DNA from 2 places in the Lysinibacillus sp. FW12 genome. Region 2 is predicted to be linked to the other one. Evidence: riboswitches for the same ligand, from Rfam matches in the RefSeq annotation. Region 2 holds a riboswitch; the other holds the start of a gene.
The links. Region 2 has a riboswitch for S-adenosylmethionine ahead of SJW71_RS05360 (methionine ABC transporter ATP-binding protein). Riboswitches for the same ligand answer to the same signal wherever they lie in the genome.
Positions count from the first base shown of each region.

Region 1: it holds a riboswitch for S-adenosylmethionine, as region 2 does, so the genes downstream of both, SJW71_RS15715 (YezD family protein) here and SJW71_RS05360 (methionine ABC transporter ATP-binding protein) in region 2, are expected to answer to the same signal.

Region 1 is NZ_CP139094.1:3,005,820-3,014,186, reverse strand. It holds gene SJW71_RS15735 (LysR family transcriptional regulator) at 1-644, shown strand, start outside; gene SJW71_RS15730 (phosphopantothenoylcysteine decarboxylase) at 713-1,387, shown strand; gene SJW71_RS15725 (TetR/AcrR family transcriptional regulator) at 1,492-2,085, shown strand; gene SJW71_RS15720 (DUF418 domain-containing protein) at 2,078-3,172, shown strand; SAM riboswitch class I at 3,343-3,439, shown strand; gene SJW71_RS15715 (YezD family protein) at 3,509-3,664, shown strand; gene SJW71_RS15710 (flavin reductase family protein) at 3,755-4,240, opposite strand; gene SJW71_RS15705 (VOC family protein) at 4,398-5,183, shown strand; gene SJW71_RS15700 (cold-shock protein) at 5,595-5,795, opposite strand; gene SJW71_RS15695 (formate--tetrahydrofolate ligase) at 6,009-7,688, shown strand; gene SJW71_RS15690 (McrB family protein) at 7,851-8,367, shown strand, end outside.
Region 2 is NZ_CP139094.1:1,046,887-1,055,253, forward strand. It holds gene SJW71_RS05330 (acetyl-CoA C-acetyltransferase) at 1-944, shown strand, start outside; gene SJW71_RS05335 (acyl-CoA dehydrogenase family protein) at 1,163-2,947, shown strand; gene SJW71_RS05340 (arsenate reductase family protein) at 3,146-3,502, shown strand; gene gcvH (glycine cleavage system protein GcvH) at 3,718-4,098, shown strand; gene SJW71_RS05350 (hypothetical protein) at 4,190-4,531, shown strand; gene SJW71_RS05355 (thioredoxin family protein) at 4,547-4,858, shown strand; SAM riboswitch class I at 4,915-5,018, shown strand; gene SJW71_RS05360 (methionine ABC transporter ATP-binding protein) at 5,102-6,130, shown strand; gene SJW71_RS05365 (methionine ABC transporter permease) at 6,120-6,788, shown strand; gene SJW71_RS05370 (MetQ/NlpA family ABC transporter substrate-binding protein) at 6,859-7,710, shown strand; gene SJW71_RS05375 (response regulator) at 7,993-8,367, shown strand, end outside.

The DNA of each region.
Region 1 (8,367 bases), 2.0 Mb from region 2:
AAGCAGCGCATATTCTCGGCGTTACACGAGGTAAGGTACGTATTGGTGTTATTTCAAGTATTTCTTCGAATTGGATGCCTGAAATTATTCAGATTATGGATCATCAATTTCCTGGGATACAAGTGGAGTTACGTGAAGGGGATTATTACGAAATTGAACAATGGCTTCTAAGTGGTGAAGTCGAGGCAGGATTCCTGAATGGGCAAAAGTCGGAACAGTATCAATTTATGGAATTACAGCAAGACCCTTTATTATGTATTGTTTCTCATAAAAGTCCATTATTTCATAAGACAGAAATTGATATTGTGGACCTAGAGGATATGCCTTTTATCATGACTTCTTACAAAGGGACAAATGATGTAAAAGTGCTGTTAGAACAATATCATGTAAAGCCCAATATACGCTTTGAGCTTTCTGAGGAAGTAGGAATTCTATCTATGATTTCACACCATTTAGGGATTAGTATTTTACCCCAGTTGGTCATTCAAAATTTACCGCCAACATTGAAAGCGATTCCATTAAAGCAAGGTGGCTACCGAACGATTGGTATTGCCATGAAACACCATGCTTCACCCGTGACAAAGAAATTTGCTGAAATATTAAGTGCATGGTTAAAAGAGCAAAACAGCTCCCTTCCATCGTAGCTATTGAAGCAAATCGTACCATTACGTTAAAATAGTATTTGTATATATTTTAGAAACTAGGTGAGTGTATGGGGACATTACTAGGCAAAACCGTACTCATTACAAGTGGGGGAACACTTGAAAAATGGGATCGTGTACGAGGGCACACGAATTTATCGAAGGGGACAATGGGCTGTTATTTAGCAGAGGCAGCACTGGCTGCTGGTGCGTCTGTCATATACATGCATGGTTACTTTGCTCAGCTCCCAGAAAACGAAGATAAAATGACATTGGTTAAATTTGAAGGCATTGAGGATTTAGGAGAAAAAGTTCGTCATGCTGTCCAACAACAACAAGTCGATATCGTCATTATGGCTGCTGCTGGCTCCGATTGGGTCATAGACAAAGTGTATGATCAATCAGGGAATTTAATGGAGGAAGCGGGCAAAATGCCTTCTGACGAACCACCGGTTATTCATTTTAAAAAGGCACCAAAAGTTTTAGGTCAAATCAAAGGCTGGCAACCAAATGTAACGTTAGTAGGCTTTAAGCTGGAAGCGACGAATGATGAGGAATTTTTGCTTGCTCGTGCAAAACTACGCATGGAAACAGCCAATGCACAATTTATGGTAGCTAACAGCTCACAATCTTTATATGGTGGGGACGAGCCTCATTGGATTGTGCCTGCTGAAGGGCAGCCGATCAAGGTGATGGGTAAGCAACAGACAGCTCAAGCTCTAATGGACTGTTTACAGGGGGATTAAAAGGAGAACTGTGGAGAGGGTTTACTTCTGCACAGTTTTTTTGTTGTGAAAAATTGGATCTTCGTATATTATTTACTTAACGGTCGGTAAAAAAGGAGGCCCTTATGGGAAATAGAGAACAAACCTTTCAAAAAATTTTAGAAGTTGCCTATGTGATGTTTGCAGAAAAAGGATTTGAGAAAACGAGCTTAGCTATGATTGCAGCAGAGGTCGGCATATCAAAACCAGCTATTTATTACTATTTTCAATCAAAGGATCAATTAATTTCTTTTTTGTTTGAGGAACTTTATAAAGAAATTCAATATGATATCGTTGTTGATTACAAGGAGCTATCTCCAAGCAATTTCATTGAGAAATTACTGAAGATTGGCTATAAGTCAATTGATGAACAGGACAAAGATCCTTATTTTAATAAAATATTTAGTCAGTATTTGTTATTAGCCGCTCGCGACGACCACTACATGCAACAGTTATTAGTGCTTCAATCAGATTATTTAGCAAGATTTTATGATATTTTACAATACGCAGTGCAACTAGAAGTGCTAGATGAAAGTGCCAACATAGAAGCGAAAGCCCATATGTTAGCCATGCTCTATGATAATATTGGCAATTTTATGTTAACTGGTAGTCAATTGAACTATAAGGCTATTTGGAGGGAGGCAGTACATAGCGTCATTCAAGGGGGAAAAGATGAATAAGCAACTTGGTCATCGTCGTATTGAGGGCTTAGATTTTGCAAGAGCATTAGCAATGTTAGGTATGTTTATTGTAAACTTTGGCGTTATTTCAGGTTCAACTGCCAATGGTTCACAATGGCTCATTCAATTGCAAAGTCTTTTTGAGGGGCGCGCCTCTGCACTATTTGTCATTCTAGCAGGAATAGGGACTGCGCTGATGACGCGGAAAGCAAGGGAAGCAAAGGACCCAATTCTTATTCGCCAAAGTAAGTTAACTTTATGGAAGCGAGCTCTTTTTTTGTTTGTTGTTGGGATGGTTTTATATGTGGTCGGATGGACGGGAGATATTTTACATTATTACGGTGTTTATATGTTTCTTGCAGCTTTGTTGATAGCAACTTCAAAGAAAACCATGCTTTTTACAATTAGTGCGGTGATAATCGTTTCCCAATGGCTACAAATCCAATTCAATTATCTAGTTGGGTGGCATCCAAAATATATTTTATTAGAGTATATAGATTTTTGGACGGTAGAAGGTTTTATGAGAAATTTACTGTTTAATGGCTACCATCCCGTTTTTCCATGGATATCTTTTTTTCTCATTGGGATGATTGTAGGTACCTTAGATTTAACCAATAGGGCATTAAGAAAGAAATTAGTTACGGTAGGTATCTTGTTAGGAGTGATTATAGAAATTTTTTCAAAGGTGATTATTCACTTCTCGACAAAATATTTCTTAGATCATGATAGTGCGTTGTATTTATTTGATACAGGACCAATTCCACCAAATATAATGTATGTTCTATCAAATTCGGCTTCGGCTATTGTGATAATAGTAGGTTGTATGTATTTTGTAGAAACTTTCAAAAATAAAGTAATAGAAGCAATCATTAAAACGGGTCAATTGTCCTTAACACACTATGTTGGCCATGTCTTTATTGGCATCACTGTGTTAGAAGTTTTCGATTTATCGAATAATCTAACAGTCGTTTTTTCAATGCTCTATGCATGTTGTTATTTTTTAGGCTGTGTGTTTTTTTCGATATGGTGGAGGACTATCCATCAACGTGGTCCAATTGAACTCATTTTGAGAAAATGGTCCAATTAAAAAGTTTGAGAGTAGTCATCTATTTACTACTGATTTGGCATAAAATACATTCATATCGACTCATACAAACGTAGAAGATTGATATTACAGAGTATTCAGCTAGGTTTTCTAATATTTTATATTGACATTCGTATAGTAGAATTATAGAATTATTGTCAAGAAACGCAGTACTCTTATCAAGAGAGGTGGAGGGACTTGGCCCAACGAAGCCTCGGCAACCGAAAAGTTAGGTGCCAAATCCAACAGATGGTATCTGAGAGATAGGAGGGGCTATCAATCAGTTTGATGCGTTGGCCTCTTTTGTACAACAAGAATGAAAAAGAAGGGGTGTATCGTATGGCTCAATCAGTAAAGGTAGATGATAAAAAATTAGAGGCAATTGCCAAGGCAATTCAAAATCTTGAATTTGGTGAAGTGCATATTACGATCCAAGATGGTGTTATTGTGCAAATTAATAGGCTTGAAAAACAGAGATTTCCGCAGAAAAAATAACATTGATTTCAGTTGAACGATGTCAAAAGGCCACCAATAAGCATGAAGGATTTCCTTTGCTTACAAGTGGCCCTTTTTTTGTCTAAAAAATTAACTATAAAAGCTTTTTGGTATTTGCCCAATATGACGGCGATGGTATAGTAACGGTTCTTTTTGCCCGTTTGTAATGTCTTGCACATGCCCAATAAAAATGGTATGGTCGCCAGCATCTATTTGCTGAAACGTTTTACATTGTAAAATAGCTGCTGTATCATGTAAAATCGGTAGACCTAAAGATGAAGTGGACCACTGTGCCTGTGCAAAACGATCAGGGATTTTACTGGCAAATAGTGTACATAAATGTTCTTGGTCGCTTGCTAAAATATTGACCGCGAAATGAGAAGCATTCGTAAAATAAGAATGAAGCTGAGAATTTTTATCGAGTGACCACAAAATAAGGAGCGGGTCGATTGAAACAGATGCAAAGGAATTGACGGTTAAGCCTATAGGTTTTGTTTCATGACTTGTTGTGACAACTGTAACGCCTGTAGGGTAATTACCTAATGCCAATTTAAAAGCAGCTACTTGATCTGTCATTCAAATATCACCTCTTTATTAATATAAATTAGTTCACGGAGTAAGTAGGTAAAATGAACTTTTTTTTCATATCCTACTAGTAACTCCTTTTCTTGAGTAAATTTTAAACCAATTAAACATACAGGTAAAGGTAATGGGGAAAGAAAGGGGAATTGCCATGACTTTATATTTTGATCACCTGGTTCACCAAGTGGAATCACCAGAAAATATAAAGGTTTTCTTCAATAAACGAAATGTCCACACAGTGAATGGTGGGCAGCACACGATGTGGGGGACTTATAATACGTTAAGCTACTTTGGCTTAAGCTATATTGAACAAATTGCTATCTATGATCGTGATTTATTTGAGCAGGCGGCACAATACCCATATTCCTTACATTATACGTTTAAACGTGATCAAGAGCGCCAAGGATTTTCACGAATAGCCTTGCGTACCAAAAAAATTGAGGAAGAGGGTCAACGCTTACGAGCATTAGGTTATGATGTATATGGGCCGGATGCTTGCAGTCGAACAAGACCGGATGGCACTGTTGTGAAGTGGAAGCTTCTCCATTTTGGCAAACCAGATCTTCTCATTGATTTTCCATTTTTAATTGAATGGGCAGAGGAAGATGAGGAACGTCTGTCACAATTAGTGACAAGCGGTGCTATTGATACAAAACAAGCGATTACAATGGAATCAATCCAATTGTATGTCAAGGATATACGAAGAACAGTTCGTTTATGGCAGGAGGTATTGCAGCTACCAGAGCCTGTGCAACATGAGCAGTTCATCTCGTTACAGCTCCCGAATATCCGATTGGATTTTTATGAGGAAGAGGTTGCAGTAGCTATGACACTTGGTCATATAAAAGAAGGGCCATTTGGTGTGACATTAAAAGATCCTCATCGAACAAAGGAAACATTAGTATGTCCTGGCGCTTTTTATTGGATTAATCGATAATTACAATATCCACTTCATATGCTGAAATGGATTCAGACTGTAGACAAACTCGATGAATTTTGAGTTTGCCTACAGTCTTTTTTCTTTTACAATGAAATAAAGCTAAGCTATTGATTTCCACAATGGACGGACGCTTTCCGCGGGTGAGGTCGAGCTGCTTCCCTCGCTTCGCTCAGTCCAGGATCTCGACTTTTCCGCTTTTCCCGCAGGAGTGCCGCCCTTCGTTCCGCAGTTTTCTTATAGCTTTTTTGAAATTATTTCAAGTGTAATTCCCTTTTGTCATGCTATATGCTTCACATACTTAGTATCAAATTTGCAAAGGGCCACCATTGGTAATAAAAAAAGCGGATGAAGGAATATTTCATTCCTGCTCCGCTGTCCATTTGGAACTAAGCTAATAGTCCATTACCGTTATAATTTCACAACATTTGATGCTTGAGGTCCACGATTACCCTCTACCACATCAAATGATACCTTTTGACCTTCTTCAAGTGTACGGAAGCCTTCCTCCTGGATGCCCGTAAAATGTACAAATACATCTTCTCCATCATCACATTCAATAAAGCCATAACCCTTTTCATTATTGAACCACTTTACGATCCCCTGTTGCATAAGCATTCGCCTCCAATGCGCTTGAATGTAAAATAAAGTTAAATAAGTTGTGCTCTCATTGAGAAAATGTGAAAAAATTGCATTTTCTCTTAGAACATACATGAATTGAACAAAGATGTCAATTGATTGTCGAAATGCTTGCATATCTGGCTTTCTTTTTTTTCACAATTAAGACTATAATGGAAATGAACAACAAAGAAAGTAGGATGCCAAATGACAACGAAAAATCAACCATTATCAGATTTAGAAATCGCTAGTCAAGCAGTGATCAAACCTATTACGGAAATTGCCAAAGCTGCGGGTATTCCAGAGGATGCTCTTGAGCAGTATGGACGCTACAAAGCAAAGATTGACCCATTAAAAATTACAGCTCAGGGCGAGGATGCAAAAGTAGTATTAGTGTCTGCTATTAGTCCGACCCCAGCAGGTGAAGGAAAGTCGACAGTGACTGTAGGACTAGCAGATGCCCTTCATCAATTAGATAAGAAGGTGATGGTCGCTTTACGAGAACCATCATTAGGTCCAGTAATGGGCGTAAAAGGTGGCGCAACTGGCGGAGGTTACGCACAAGTAATACCAATGGAGGATATTAATTTACATTTCACTGGTGACCTTCATGCGATTACAACAGCCAACAATGCTTTATCCGCATTTATTGATAATCATATCCATCAAGGAAATGCATTAAACATTGATCCACGACGCATTATTTGGAAACGTGTAATGGACTTAAATGATCGTGCTCTACGTAAAGTAGTCGTTGGTTTAGGGGGACCAGTTCAAGGCATGCCTCGTGAGGACGGCTTTGATATTACGGTAGCCTCTGAAATCATGGCAGTGTTCTGTTTAGCAACAAGTATTGAGGATCTACGTGAACGCATCGCTAGTATCGTGATTGGCTACACATTCGAGCGTGAGCCAGTCTTTGTACGAGATTTACAGGTAGAAGGTGCTCTTACTTTATTATTAAAGGATGCCTTCAAGCCAAACTTAGTACAAACATTAGAAGGAACACCTGCCATTATTCATGGTGGTCCATTTGCCAATATCGCTCACGGCTGTAATTCCATTATGGCGACACAAACAGCTCGTAAGCTAGCGGATATCGTGGTGACAGAGGCAGGCTTCGGCTCTGATTTAGGTGCTGAAAAATTCATGAATATTAAAGCACGGAAAGCTGGCTTTAAGCCAAGTGCCGTTGTTATCGTAGCTACGATTCGTGCCTTAAAAATGCATGGTGGGGTTCCGAAAACAGCGCTTGTTGGCGAAAATGTCGAAGCCCTTTTACAAGGTATTGAAAACTTAGCTAAACATGTGGAGACAGTTCGCACATTTGGCGTTGAACCAATTATTGCATTAAATCGTTTTATTACGGACACAGAGGCTGAATTAGAAGCCGTTCTTAACTGGTGTCAAGAAAATGATGTTCGTATCGCACGTACAAATGTCTGGGAAGAAGGCGGTAAAGGTGGTCTAGCTCTAGCTGAACAAGTACTAGCTGTGCTAGAAGAAGATAACAACTTCTCTCCTTTATATGATGTAACAGAGTCTATTGAAGAAAAAGTTCGTACAATCGTGCAAAAAGTTTATGGTGGGAAAGATGTGCAATTTACTGATCAAGCCAAAAAACAAATTGCCCAAATCGAAAAATTTGGCTGGGACTCTCTTCCGATTTGTATGGCAAAAACACAGTATTCCCTAACTGACCAACCAAGTTTACTCGGTCGTCCAGAAGGCTTTACCATTACGATTCGTGAAGTTATTCCAAAGCTTGGTGCTGGCTTCTTAGTTTGTCTAACAGGCGATATTATGACAATGCCAGGTTTACCAAAAACACCGGCTGCGCTACGTATGAATGTTGATAGCGAAGGACATGCGGTGGGATTGTTCTAACATCAATAAAATAATGATAGACCTTAAAGCTACCCTTTAAAAAAAGGGTAGCTTTCCATTTCGAAATTATAAATTCCAAAAATTTAAAAGCAAAAGGAACTGAGATTTTGCCCATACAATAAATCGCGAAAATTGTTATTTATTTAATGAGGAGGTACATATATGGATAAGATAATCACACAAATTCATGAATTTGCCACTGAAGAAAGAAAAGAATATGTTCGAAAGGCAAAAGAGTTACACCGAGAATTTTTGCTCAAGTTCCCACTAGAGCGTTTGCATGAGATGGAGCTTGAAGAATATGCACTAGGATTGCAGCCTCAAGGTTCCTTTAGCTGGTGGTTAGAATATAATACGGTTTCCTTAGGGAGTATCAAGGGAGGATCAGCTAATAAACATATAATTTATTATAAAAAGAAGGAAGGTACTTGGTTTTACCCAGAACAATTTAAAAATGAGCAAGAGGCATGGCAACAACTTAGAGAAGATATTATTAAAACGATAGAAGTAATGGGGAAAGAACCCTATGTATCAATAGATAATGATAATTTACTAAATCGGGGTTCAATGCTAAGAGGAAAAATATCATATATGTACCATGCAGATAAATTAATGCCGATTTATCAAGAATCTCATCTGAAAAAATTTTTAAAGGAATTTGGGGTGGATGAGAATCTGT
Region 2 (8,367 bases):
CAGATACAACACCTGCTCTAACGATTAATCGATTTTGTTCGTCAGGTTTACAGGCGATTGCCTATGCGGCAGAACGAATCATGCTCGGACATTCCAAAGCGATTCTTGCTGGTGGTGTAGAGTCTATGAGTATGGTACCAATGGTGGGAAATACACCACGCCTAAATCCAACGTTAGCTGAAACGGCTCCACAATATTATATGGGGATGGGCCATACAGCTGAGGAAGTGGCTCGCCAGTACAATGTTAGTCGAGAAGACCAGGATGCTTTTGCTGTTCGCTCACATGAGCTTGCTGAAAAGGCCATTAAAGAAGGTAAATTCAATGATGAAATTGTACCAATCGAAGTGGAACAGCATTATGTAGATGATCAAAATAAACCACAAGTGAAAAAATTCACATTTAGTATGGATGAAGGGGTACGTCCAGGTACATCTGTTGAAGGTTTAGCAAAACTACGTCCAGCTTTCCATGTAAAAGGTAGTGTAACGGCTGGTAATGCCTCTCAAACTTCTGATGGTGCTGCTGCTGTACTCGTAATGGACCGTGAAGAAGCTGTCAAGCAAGGGCTAACGCCAATGGCAAAATTCTTAGGCTTTGCTGTTGGAGGGGTACCGCCCGAAGTAATGGGGATTGGTCCAATTGTTGCTGTACCAAAAGCGTTAGAAATCGCAGGTTTATCCATAGAGGATATAGATTTATGGGAAATCAATGAAGCATTTGCTTCTCAATCATTACAGGTCGTACGTCATTTAGGGATCGACCAAGAAAAAGTCAATGTAAATGGTGGAGCCATTGCGTTAGGTCATCCGCTTGGTGCAACAGGAGCCATTTTAACACTTAAGCTTATTCATGAATTGAAGCGCCAAGGTAAGAAATATGGCGTAGTAACAATGTGTATTGGTGGCGGTATGGGCGCTGCTGGGGTATTTGAAATTCTTTAATAATTTGCTAGATAAGCTTGAGGTGTACTGTTTACGGTTGCCTCCGAACATTGTATACATCAAGCTTTTCTATAGATATGTTAAGCCAAGAAACATGGTTTTTGGAGTGCAATCGAAGCGTCAGCTATCTCTTTATAGGGACGATGAATTTATGGCGCTGAGGTGTCACTTATTAGGGGATTAGACAATCAAAATAGATACATTGGGAGGAATTAAACATGACTGAAAAAACAACTGATTTCATTAAAGGCGGCGGATTTCTTATTGAAGATGTGGAATTAGATCGTGTATTTACACCAGAAGATTTCACTGATGAGCATAAAATGATTGCTAAAACAACAGAGGAATATGTAGCAAATGAAGTATTACCAGTAGTTGAAAACTTAGAGCACCACGAATTTGAGCATTCAGTGCGTCTTCTTAAAAGTGCAGGCGAATTAGGTTTACTTGGAGCAGATGTACCAGAAGAATACGAAGGGCTTGGATTAGACAAAGTTTCTTCTGCTTTAATTGCTGAGAAAATGTCTGTTGCAGGTGGGTTCTCTATTACACATGGCGCTCATGTGGGGATTGGCTCATTACCAATCGTTCTTTTCGGTAATGAAGATCAAAAGAAAAAATATTTACCTAAGCTTGCCTCTGGGGAGTTAATTGCAGCCTATGCATTAACAGAACCAGGTTCGGGTTCAGATGCCCTTGGAGCAAAAACAACTGCGAAGCTTAATGATGCAGGAACACATTATATTTTAAATGGTGAAAAGCAATGGATTACCAATGCAGGCTTTGCAGATGTGTTTGTTGTCTACGCGAAAATTGATGGCGATAAATTCTCTGCATTCATCGTAGAACGTGCATTCAACGGCGTTTCAGTTGGCCCTGAAGAGAAGAAAATGGGGATTAAATCATCATCAACTCGTACATTAGTGTTAGAAGATGCGGAAGTACCTGTAGAAAATCTATTGGGTGAAATTGGCCGTGGGCATGTAATTGCGTTTAATATTTTAAATATTGGTCGTTATAAGCTGGGTGTGGGCACAATTGGTGGCTCTAAACGTGCATTAGAGTTAGCAATTCAATACACAAACCAACGTCAGCAATTTAAAACAAAGCTTTCTGATTTCAATCTTACTAAAGAGAAATTATCAACAATGGCTTCTCAACTGTATGCATCGGAATCTTTAAATTATCGTACGGTTGGTCTGTTTGAAGATCGTTTAAGTCAGTTAAGCCTTGAAGAGCAAAAGCAAGGAAAAGTGATTGCAGGTGCTATCGCAGAATACGCAATTGAATGCTCTATTGCAAAAGTGTTTGGTTCAGAAACACTAGATTACATTGCCGATGAAGCAGTACAGCTACATGGTGGCTATGGCTTTATGGCTGAATACGAGGTTGAGCGTATTTATCGTGATTCTCGTATCAATCGAATTTTTGAAGGTACAAATGAAATTAACCGCATGATTGTACCAGGCACATTTATGAAAAAGGCGCTAAAAGGTGAGTTACCACTATTACAGGTTGCCCAAAACTTACAGCAAGAGCTTCTAATGTTAATGCCAGAAGATATCGGTACAGAGCCACTTGCTCAAGAAAAATATTTAGTGAAAAATGCGAAGAAGATTGCTGTATTAGCAGCAGGTTTAGCAGCGCAACGCTTTGGTGCAAAGCTTGATCAGGAGCAGGAAGTATTAGTGAATATTGCGAATATCGCTAACCAATTATTTGCGATGGAATCGGCTGTTTTACGTACAGAAAAAGCAATTGCTCGTGATGGCGCTGAAAAAGCACATCAAAAATTGCTTTATACACAAATCTTCTGCCAAGAAGCATTTGCAGAAATCGAAAAAGAAGCAAAAGATACAATTCTTGCTTCAGCAGATGGTGATGCAGCGCGTATGACATTATCTGCGCTTCGTAAGCTAACTCGCAATAACCCATACAACTTAATTGCGAAAAAACGTGAAGCATCTGTAAAATTAATCGAAGCAGAAAAATATATCGTTTAATCATCAATGTAGCAAACTAGCTATCCTCTTTTGGGTAGCTAGTTTTTGCGATACCAATAAATTGCAAAATAGAGAATCATAAAAGTGACGGATAAAAAAGCAAAACAGATGGATAGACTGATGAAAATGAGAGAAGTTCCTCCATTCAAAACAATTATGATGGTATACTACAGAAAAAGACAGTAGAGGAGCATATTAATGACTATTCAATTTATCCATTACCCTAAATGTACAACATGTAAAAAAGCGCAAAAGTGGTTAAATGATCATGAAGTTTCCTATGAAGAGGTACACATTGTAGAGCAACCACCTACAAAGGAAGAAATAACAGCTTTATGGCAGGCAAGTGGAATGCCTTTAAAGAAGTTTTTTAATACATCTGGTATGAAATATCGTGAGCTTGGTTTAAAGGACAAGCTGGCTGATATGACGGAAGAGGAACAGCTTGAGCTACTTGCTTCTGATGGTATGTTAATTAAACGACCTATCGTGACTGATGGAAAAAAAGTAACGTTAGGGTTTAAAGAAGCTGATTTTGAGCAAACTTGGAAATAGCCGTCTTGATCGTGATAAAGGACTTACCTCTATTTGGAAGTGTAAGGCATGATCTGAATGAAAATAATGTCTCCGATGGATGTTTCTAATTTTTGAAGCGAACTCGAAAAAATATGCTTTCAATTACCTAGAGGTGTAATTGAATCTTGTTTTTATAGGAGAAGTATGGCACACTGAAAGTGAATATATTACATATTTATGGAGGGGTTTATTGCATGAGCACACCTAAAGACTTACGATACTCTGAAGAACATGAATGGGTAAAAGTAGAAGATGGAAAAGTACGTATTGGTATTACTCACTTCGCACAATCTGAATTAGGAGATATCGTTTTCGTTGAGCTTCCACAGGTTGGCGACGAAATCAAAACAGATGATCCATTCGGTAGCGTAGAATCAGTTAAAACTGTTTCTGAATTATATGCACCAATCTCAGGTACTGTAGTTGAAGTCAATGCAGATTTAGAAGATAGCCCAGAATTCGTTAATGAATCACCATATGAAAAAGCATGGATGATCGTTGTTGAGCCTGCTGATGCATCTGAAGTTGAAAAACTTATGACAGCAGAGCAATACGAAGAAATGATCGCTGAATAAGACAAGCTATAATCGAAAAACGTCGGAAACTACCGGCGTTTTTTGTTATATAATGACTTATAAGTGGGGATGTCTAATTGGAGGTGGCGTAATGTTCGAGGGAAAATGCTTGATCGTAGAAGGACGCTCAGATAAGCTACAAATTGAGCCTATTTTAAATGAGAATGTTACAATACTTTGTACGAATGGTACAATTGGTGTGCATCAATTAGAAGAGCTACTCGATCCTTATGAGGGCTGTGAGCTTTTCACTTTTTTTGATGCAGATACGTCTGGCGATAAGCTACGTGCATTAATGGACAGACATTATCCAGAGGCTGAGCATTTACGTACAATGCCAACATATAAGGAAGTAGAGACAACACCAAGAAAAGTGTTAGCGATGATTTTATTGCGCGCTCATTTCTCAATCCATAATGAATATATTTTGTAAGGTTGCGTGAAATCAATGGAAGAATGGTCAAAAGAGCAGTGGGAAGCGGCTATACAGTCGGGTGAAAAAGCTGCATTTTATTTATATACACCGATGTGTGGAACATGTGCGGTGGCATCAAAAATGCTGTCAGTTATTGAACAATTGCTGCCACAGCTTCAAATTGGCAAAGCAAATATCAACTTTCTAGAGCAGATTGCTTATGAGCATCAAATTGAAAGTGTCCCATGTTTACTTGTTACTGATGGCGGGAAAGTGACAGATAAAATTTATGCTTTTCAATCTGTACCTTTTTTGTACGAATTGTTAAAAAAATCAATTGACTGAACATTACTAGCGTGGTAAAGTATCAAATATATTACTAAAACATTAAATATATCGAACTCTTATGAAGAGCGGCGGAGGGAAGTGCCCTATGAAGCCCGGCAACCATCACCATGTGAAAAGGTGCCAAATCACCCAAAGATTTTTCTTTGAAAGATGAGAGAACGGTTTAACGTATCATACGTGACCCCTTCTACTTGTCTATGAGTGAAGGGGTTTTTTTATATAAGAAAAGGAGTATTCGCTATGATTCAGCTTCAAAATATTACGAAGAAATACAAAACAGCAAATGGCGAATTAACGGCAGTCAAAGACGTCAACCTTACTATAAATAAAGGTGAAATCTTTGGCATCATCGGCTATAGTGGTGCCGGTAAAAGTACCATGATTCGTTTATTAAATGGATTAGAGAAACCGACAACAGGAACGGTAACAGTAAACAATCTAGAATTTTCATCCATTAAAGGGCAAAAGTTAAGAGCTGCTAGACAAAAGGTAAGTATGATCTTCCAGCATTTCAATTTACTTTGGTCTAGAACAGTTGCTGAAAACATCGCTTTCCCTCTGGAAATTGCAGGTGTTCCCAAAGCTCAACGAGAAGCCCGTGTGAAGGAGTTAATCTCACTTGTAGGTTTAGAAGGACGTGATAAGGCATACCCATCACAGCTTTCAGGTGGTCAAAAGCAGCGAGTTGGGATTGCACGAGCATTAGCTAATAATCCAGAAGTTTTACTATGTGATGAGGCGACATCTGCACTGGATCCTGAAACGACAGATGCTATTCTTGACTTACTAGTTGATATCAATGAACGTTTAGGGTTAACGATCGTATTGATTACCCATGAAATGCACGTTATCCGTAAAATATGTCATCGTGTAGCCGTAATGGAGGCTGGTGAAATTGTAGAGCGTGGTGAGGTGTTGCAAGTTTTCCAAGCACCACAAGCAGCTATTACTAAGAAATTTGTAGCCCAGATTACCGACACAAAAGAAACAAAGGATACAGTGGAACAGATCAAAGCAAACTACCCAACTGGTCAACTTGTCAAGCTGATTTTTGTTGGTGAAAAAACGGAACAGCCCGTCATTTCACATCTTGTTAAAAAATTCGATGTGGAAGTAAGCATTGTTCATGGCAATATTTCGCAAACGAAAAATGGAGCATACGGTACACTTATTGTGCAAATTGATGGTTCTAAGGAAAATGTGGCTGATGCCCTACATTATTTAAATACAGTCGAAGTTCAAACGGAGGTGATCGCAAATGCTAACTAATCTCTTTCCGAACGTAGACTGGGAAAATATGTGGCAAGCTACGTATGAAACATTGTATATGACAGCTATTTCAACAGTTGTCACATTTATTCTTGGATTGGTTATTGGTATCTTGCTATTTTTAACAAGTCCTAATCAGTTATGGGCTAATAAAATTGTTAACTTTTTAACGGGGTCACTCGTTAATATATTCCGTTCCATTCCATTTATCGTATTAATTATTTTATTAATTCCATTTACGAAGTTTTTACTTGGGACAATTCGTGGAGCAAATGCGGCTTTACCAGCCTTAATTATTGGTGCAGCTCCATTTTACGCTCGTATGGTTTTAATTGCATTACGCGAAATTGATAAAGGTGTCATTGAAGCAGCTCGTTCAATGGGGGCTAAAACGTCCACAATTATTTGGAAAGTCCTAATCCCTGAATCATTACCAGCTCTGATTTCTGGTATTACCGTAACGGCTGTAGCACTTGTTGGTTACACTGCGATGGCAGGGATTATCGGTGCAGGTGGTCTTGGAAATTTAGCTTTCCTTGATGGCTTCCAACGAAATCGCCAAGATGTGACATTAATGGCAACTATTTTGATCTTAGTAGTTGTATTTATCATTCAATGGATTGGTGATGTCATTACCGATAAAATCGATAAACGCTAGAAAGACATTAGAGGTTATTCCGGTTCTTACCGCTAACATATTTCAAACAAAGTAAAAGGGAGTGTCATAAATGAAGAAATTATTGGCAGGATTATTTTTATCAATACTTGTCCTAGCTTTAGCAGCTTGTGGTACTGATAAAAAAGAAGATGCAAATTCAGCATCAGATGATCAATCAGATAGCAAAGAAAACGTAACATTAAAAGTAGGTGCTTCTAACACACCACATGCTGTTATTTTAGAAAAGGCAAAACCGATTTTAGCAAAAGAAGGTATTGATCTTGAAATCGAAACATATACAGATTATGTTTTGCCAAACCAAGATTTAGAGTCAGAAGAAATTGATGCAAACTATTTCCAGCATATTCCTTACTTAGAGTTACAAATTAAAGACAATGGCTATGATTTCGTTAATGCAGGTGGCGTTCATATTGAACCAATCGGTATTTACTCTAAAAAATATAAATCATTAGAGGACCTTCCTGAAGGAGCAACAATTTTACTTTCTAATTCAGTATCCGACCATGGTCGTATGCTATCATTATTAGAAGCAAAAGGCTTAATTAAACTAAAAGAGGGTATTGATAAAACAGCAGCTGAATTAAAGGATATTGAAGAAAATCCTAAAAACTTTAAATTCGATGCGAATACTGCACCAGAAATGCTTGTACAAATGTATGAAAATGACGAAGGTGATGCAGTATTAATCAACTCTAACTTTGCTATTGATAACGGCTTAAACCCAATCGAAGACGCTATTTCTCTTGAAGACAAAGAATCTCCATATGTAAACATCATTGCTGTACGTAAAGGTGATGAAACAAAACCAGAAATTAAAAAATTATTAGAAGTATTAACTTCGAAAGAAATCCAAGACTTCATCTTAGAAGAATGGAAAGGTGCAGTAGTGCCGGTAAAATAAGAATTGAAAATTCTTCAAAAGGGTACATAAGTTTAATGACTTATGTACCCTTTTGTGTTATTGAAAAAAGAGAGGCGGTTGCTTTTCATCTCGGTCATTGGGAAGCCCAACTTTCCTAAGAAAGGGTACAGATGATTAATTATCCTCAACTATGTACTTTTTATGACGTATAGGTATGTTCAGATATTGTCTAGTTATATTTTTTACTATAATACTGTTGTTAATTTATTAAATAAATGATAGAAAATAATAATATAGAAAAACAAATAGGGAGTGATTCTAATGAATGATATAAAATTCGCCCATGATATCATGCAAGAACATGAAGTAGAACGCTACTTTGAAATATGGCGGGAAAGTGTTATTAGATCACGCCTTACAATAACAGCAGTCTTTTTAAAAAGAGCTAATTCTACACAACCAAATGAAACCACGAATGATCAAGTTACCTCATTTTTACAATCGAAAATACGTAAGACAGATTTGCTTTTTCAATTATCCGATGGAAATCATTGGGGTATCTTTTTTTTACAAAGTAGTGATGTAGAAGCTAAAGCATTTTTAAAACGAATATTTGCCATCCTAAAAGCAGAACGGAAGTTTCAACATATTGCATTAAAGGCCTCTATAACAGAAATAAGAAATAATAACGTTATC